3 regions of the Shewanella sp. HL-SH4 genome follow, and region 1 is predicted to be linked to each of the others. Evidence: predicted binding sites of a transcription regulator. Region 1 holds the regulator's gene; each other region holds the start of a gene.
The links. Region 1 encodes MetJ, which represses methionine synthesis genes. Its sites were predicted from a motif close to TAGACGTCTAGACGTCTA; they were not measured.
Positions count from the first base shown of each region.

Region 2: a site for MetJ is predicted at 666-683, ahead of metH (methionine synthase). Genes of this name have one in related genera too.
Region 3: a site for MetJ is predicted at 1,068-1,085, ahead of metK (methionine adenosyltransferase). Genes of this name have one in related genera too.

Region 1 is NZ_CP195037.1:2,728,756-2,731,042, reverse strand. It holds gene metB (cystathionine gamma-synthase) at 1-1,091, opposite strand, end outside; gene metJ (met regulon transcriptional regulator MetJ) at 1,299-1,613, shown strand; gene ACRWQL_RS12930 (sulfite exporter TauE/SafE family protein) at 1,787-2,287, shown strand, end outside.
Region 2 is NZ_CP195037.1:3,024,737-3,027,023, reverse strand. It holds gene ACRWQL_RS14195 (histidine phosphatase family protein) at 1-625, opposite strand, end outside; gene metH (methionine synthase) at 818-2,287, shown strand, end outside.
Region 3 is NZ_CP195037.1:1,259,808-1,262,094, reverse strand. It holds gene metK (methionine adenosyltransferase) at 1-1,025, opposite strand, end outside; gene tkt (transketolase) at 1,512-2,287, shown strand, end outside.

The sequences.
Region 1 (2,287 bases):
AATAATGTATCTTTAACGCCAGCCTCAAAACGGGCTTGGGCATCCATTGCTCTATGGGTCATAGTCGCAGGAACGGCGACTAAACTTTCCACTCCGCCTAAACTTTCAGCAACACTGAACAAGGTTAACGCATCTAAAAATGCTACAACCTCTGCTTCACCACCTTTTAGCTCGAAACTGAGCATAGCGCCAAAGCCTTTTTGCTGTTTTTTCGCAATCTCATGTCCAGGATGATCCGTTAATCCTGGATAATACACTTTTGCCACCACAGGACTTTGACATAGCACATCAACTATCTGTTTGGCATTGGCTTGATGTTCGCGAATTCGCACTGCTAAAGTACGAATACCACGCAGAGTCAGGTAACTGTCAAACGCTGATCCCGTTAAGCCTAAGGTGTTTGACCACCAATGCAGTAACTCGCCGATGTCTGGATTTTTAGCTACAACAGCGCCGCCAACCACATCACTGTGACCATTGATATATTTGGTCGTGGAATGGATAACGATATCAGCCCCTAAATTTAAAGGCTGCTGCAAAATAGGTGATAAAAAGGTGTTATCCACGGTAACCAATGCGCCAACTTCTTTTGCTGCAGTGGCAATAGCGGCAATATCGACCACACGCAGTAATGGATTGGATGGGGTTTCTAACCACACCATTTTGGGTTTTTTGGCAATGGCTTCTGCTAATGCTGCCGCGTTGGTTTGATCAACGATGGCCAATTTAAACTGACCTTTCTTGGCCAGGTTAGTAAATAAACGGTAACTACCTCCATAGCAATCATGTGGCACAACCAATAAATCGTCTGGGCCTAATAAATGGGTCACTAGCGTAATGGCAGCCATGCCAGTACAGGTTATCACTCCGGTAGCCCCTTGCTCTAATTTGGCTAAGGCTTCGCCTAAAATACAACGTGTTGGATTGCCTGAACGGCTGTAATCAAACTCACGCGGATTTTTATGGCCATCAAAAGAATAATTGGTCGATAAATAAATTGGCGGGACAACTGCACCATGTTGTGTGTCACTTTCAATCCCCTGTCGGACGGCGACAGTAGCATTGCTATGTTGTTTACAAGACTTGGTCATGATTGATTCCTAACATTACGAACACACAAAGAGATGTCTAGATGGCTAAATTTACCTAACTGAGCAGCTCAGGTCAACAAAAATAGACGTTTAGACGTCTAAACATAAAGAAATCTATTTGCAATGTGCACTAAAACACAGCAATAATTTGACTAGAAACTTTAAGGGTTTAAAATCTGCACCGTATTTAAAGTAAAGGGTGAGTTAATGACTGAGTGGAATGGCGACTATATTAGCCCATATGCCGAACACGGCAAGAAGAATGAACAAGTAAAAAAAATCACAGTTTCAATTCCGTTAAAAGTATTGAAAGTACTGACCGATGAGCGCACTCGTCGCCAGGTAAATAATTTACGTCACGCGACAAATAGTGAATTACTTTGCGAAGCTTTTTTACATGCTTACACGGGTCAACCATTGCCCGATGATCATGACTTATCAAAAGATGAGCCTGACAGCATTCCGCGTGAAGCGAAAGCATTGATGGACCAAATGGGTATTGAATGGGAAGACTTAGAGTAATTAATCACTTTTAAGTCATTTTACACCTGCTATTCATTCCATCAAGATGAATATCCTGCTTAGTCAGGGTAGTTATCTTGATGGAATTTTGTTTTTAGACACGATCAAACAATTGATATCAATCAATATACAAATGCTTGTGTTGAAAAACGTTAGTTACTAAGAGTCATTGCATGCCATTCATTGATCCCACCACGTTATTACTCGCCTCAGTTATTATCTTTTGCGGCGCATTAACCCAAAGCTTAATCGGTTTCGGTTTAGCCGTAGTCGCCAGTCCCTTACTGTATATTATCGACCCGCAGTTAGTGCCCGTTCCAGTGATTGTGATGGGGTTTGCAATTTCACTAATGACCTTATTCAGAGAGCGTAGCCATTTAGAATTTAATGGATTGCAATATGCGTTACTTGGCAGAATTCCGGGTGGTTTTTTGGGCGCAAGCTTACTATTACTCGCCCCCCAACCCATATTAGGACTCGCTATTGCGGGTATTGTATTTACAGCGGTTTTATTGAGTGTTTTTAAATTGTCCGCACCTGTGAATCGGATAACCTTATTTATTGCGGGTATTGTCTCAGGTATTTTTGGCAACATTGCCGCCATTGGTGGACCGCCAATGGCTATTTTGCTGGCCGGAAAAGATGCCAGCCAATTTAGGGCGGCACTATCAGCC
Region 2 (2,287 bases), 300 kb from region 1:
TCAACGCGGCATAGGGTAATTGTAATTGCGTAAACACACCAGCCTGCCCTTCAGCACCTAAAAGTTGTGCCATAATGCAACGCATTACCCCGCCATGGGTCACAACAAGTGCTTGATTGGGTAATTCACTTGCAAAAGTTTCATTGGTCAATTTTGCAGTGGCAAAAGACTCATCCTGAACATCACCGTCAATCGAATTCAGCATCTGACTAATAATTTTCACTAATACCTGCTTCACTCGAGCACTAAAATCAACTAAGTGCTCACCTCCTGGTGGCGTGTTGTCATGCAGCCAAGGGTTTGCCCAGTATGCATCTAATTGCGCTTGGTGTAGCTTATATAATGCCTGCCAGGTTTGACCATCCCATTGGCCAAAATCAATTTCTTGTAAACTGTCTAATAGGGTTATGGGCAACTGGTGTTGTTTTGCGATAAGGTCACTAAACACAGCGCAACGCCTCAACGGGGATGAATACACAATAGCAGGGCATAGCGCTAAGCTATTAAAAGCTTGTTGCATTTGTATTTGACCTTGCTCAGACAAGGCTACATCTGTTTTACCGCGCAGGATCTCACCGCCAAGGCAGTGACCATGGCGCAGGAATACCAATTGAAGATGTTTCATGGTTTTCTGCCTTGCCCTGAAGATAACAACTCGCGTATTATGGACGTCTATACGTATAAATGTCCAAACAAAATTCTGTTTGTTGAGAGCCAGCTATTCATTATTTACCCATTAACTCTCAACAAAATAGCTAGTTAGATAAATATGTCACGATTAAGTTAACGTGCCACTGCATTAAAAAGGTAATCCGTTATGACCAAGTCAACTTCCTACAGTCAAGTGCTTGAACAACTGACAAACACGCTAAAAGAGCGAATTGTCATTCTCGATGGTGCTATGGGTACCATGATCCAAGACTACAAGTTGGAAGAAGAAGATTACCGTGGTGACAGATTTAAAGACTGGCATTGCGACGTCAAAGGCAACAATGACATGTTGGTCCTTAGCCAACGTCAAATCATTAAAGATATTCATACTAAGTATCTGCTAGCCGGTGCTGACATTATTGAAACCAACACCTTTAACGCTACCACCATTGCTATGGCTGACTACGATATGCAGTCGCTATCGGCTGAAATTAATTTAGAAGGTGCCCGGGTTGCACGCGAAGCAGCCGATGAAGTGGCCGCCCAAACGGGTTATGCCCGCTATGTAGCGGGTGTGCTTGGTCCAACCAATCGCACCTGTTCAATCAGCCCAGATGTAAACGACCCTAGCTTTCGTAACGTTAGCTTTGATGAGTTAGTTGATGCCTATGTTGAATCAACTACCGCCTTAATTGAAGGCGGCGCCGACATCATTATGGTTGAAACCATCTTTGATACCTTAAATGCCAAAGCCGCCTTATTTGCCATTGAGAAAGTATTTGATCAACTTGGCGATCGCTTGCCAGTAATGATTTCAGGCACAATTACCGATGCATCTGGTCGCACATTGACCGGCCAAACCACTGAAGGTTTTTACAATTCACTGCGTCATATCAAGCCGTTATCTATCGGTCTTAACTGTGCATTAGGTCCAAAAGAACTGCGCCCTTATGTTGAAGAGTTATCCCGTATTGCTGAATGTTTTGTGTCTGCTCACCCTAACGCAGGTTTGCCAAACGAGTTTGGCGGTTACGATGAAACTCCTGAGGAGATGGCTGAAGTCATTAGTGATTGGGCCCGTGAAGGCATGCTGAATATTGTAGGCGGATGTTGTGGCAGCACACCCGCTCATATCAATACCATACGTGAATCAGTGATCAATCATGAGCCACGCCAGATACCCGACATTCCGGTAGCTTGTCGTTTATCAGGATTAGAGCCATTAACCATTGATGGTAACTCACTCTTTGTTAACGTCGGCGAACGAGCCAACGTGACCGGCTCAGCTAAATTCTTACGCTTAATTAAAGAAGAAAAGTTTGAAGAAGCCTTAGATGTGGTGCGCGAACAGGTTGAAAATGGTGCGCAAATAATCGACGTCAACATGGATGAAGGCATGCTAGACGGTGCTGAATCGATGAAGAAATTCTTAAACTTAATCGCCTCTGAACCCGATATATCCCGCGTGCCTATTATGATCGACTCATCAAAATGGGAAGTGATTGAAGCCGGCCTTAAGTGTGTTCAGGGCAAGTCTATTGTTAACTCTATTTCGATGAAGGAAGGCGAAGAAGCCTTTATCAAACAAGCCACTCTAGTCAAACGCTACGGCGCTGCAGCCATAGTGATGGCCTTT
Region 3 (2,287 bases), 1.5 Mb from region 1:
GTTAAGCCATATGGACGTAACTCGAAATGTTGACGCACTAACTTGATCAGTAGCTCTTCTGATACTTTACCTGTGCCAAATGTTTCAATGCTAATTGAAGTCGGCTCTGCAACACCAATTGCATAAGACACTTGTAACTCACAGCGATCAGCTAACCCAGCAGCGACGATGTTTTTAGCCACATAACGCGCAGCATAAGCCGCACTACGGTCAACTTTTGAAGGATCTTTACCCGAAAAAGCGCCGCCACCATGACGAGCCATGCCGCCATAGGTATCTACGATGATTTTACGACCGGTTAAACCACAATCGCCAACAGGACCACCAATAACAAAACGACCAGTAGGGTTAATAAAGTATTTAGTATCTTTAGTTAACCAGTGTGAAGGCAATACTGGTTTGATGATGGTTTCCATCACAGCTTCAATTAAATCAGCCTGTTTAACTTCTTCTTTATGTTGGGTTGATAACACAACCGCATCAATACCGACAATTTTGCCATCGTTATAAGCAAAGGTAATTTGGCTTTTTGCATCAGGACGTAACCAAGGTAAGGTGCCGTCTTTACGTACTTCTGATTGGCGTTTAACTAATTTGTGCGCATAAGTAATAGGTGCAGGCATTAACACATCAGTTTCGTTACTCGCATAACCAAACATTAATCCTTGGTCGCCAGCACCTTGCTCAGCAGGATCGCTTCGGTCAACACCTTGGTTAATATCAGGAGATTGCTTACCAATTGCATTCAAAACTGCACAGGAATCAGCGTCAAAACCCATATCAGAATGAGTATAACCAATGTCACGCACTGTTTTACGAGCAATTTCTTCGATATCAACCCAAGCAGAAGTGGTCACTTCGCCACCCACTAATACCATGCCTGTTTTGACATAGGTTTCACACGCAACACGAGCTTTTGGGTCTTGCTCAAGTATTGCGTCTAATACCGCATCAGAAATCTGATCGGCGATTTTATCTGGATGACCTTCTGAAACTGATTCAGAAGTGAACAAGTGCTTTGCCATAGTCGGAAATCTCATCGTTTGCTGATAAAAAATATAAATTTATATACGTCTAGACGTCTATTCTAGTCGAAATTGATTTTGATAACACCCCACTATACGAATTAAAGCGTAGAATTGTGCAATGTTTTATGAAAATGTTAAACAGCAAGATAAGCTGTTTGCTATTCTGTGTAATTAACGTGATGAAATTTAAGGTTTAAGTGACATTTTAATCGTGAGGTTTTAACGTTACTGTATACATAATTAGACAATATAAACCCAATAAATAAATTGCCTGAACCAATAATGTCCGCTTTGATGGAAGCTTAATGCCACTATTTAAGCTGCTAAATTAGGTAGGTTTATAGCAATTATTGCGCTTTATTAGCCAATCTGAAGTTTGAATTGATACACACGAAAAATATTAATTTGCGTCGCGCCGCCTAGTAGGGGAAAATATGACTCCACAATTGCCCGCTAGACCTCATTAAACAAGCAGGAGAGAGCATGTCATCTCGTAAAGAACTCGCAAACGCAATTCGTGCGTTAAGTATGGATGCCGTTCAAAAAGCCAATTCTGGACACCCAGGCGCACCAATGGGTATGGCAGATATTGCTGAAGTATTATGGAATGATTTCCTAAAGCATAATCCAACCAACCCTAACTGGGCTGACCGTGATCGCTTTATTTTATCCAATGGCCATGGCTCAATGCTTATTTACTCTCTATTACATCTTTCGGGTTATGAGCTTCCAATTGAAGAGCTTAAAAATTTCCGTCAGTTGCACTCTAAAACGCCTGGTCACCCTGAATATGGTTATACCCCTGGTGTTGAAACCACCACGGGTCCATTAGGTGCAGGTATCAGTAATGCCGTTGGTATGGCGATTGCTGAAAAAACCTTAGCAGCACAGTTTAACCGTGATGGCCACGATATCGTTGATCACTTCACTTACTGTTTCTTAGGCGACGGTTGTTTAATGGAAGGCATTTCACATGAAGCCTGTTCATTAGCTGGCACATTAGGTTTAGGTAAACTAATTACATTCTGGGATGACAACGGTATTTCTATCGATGGTCACGTTGAAGGTTGGTTTACTGACGATACGCCTAAGCGTTTTGAAGCATACGGTTGGCATGTTATTGCTGATGTTGACGGTCATAATCCTGATGCAATCCGCGCCGCAATTGAACAAGCTAAGTCTGTAACTGATAAGCCTACAATGATCTGTTGTAAAACAATTATTGGTTTTGGTTCACCGAATAAATCGGGTAGCCATGA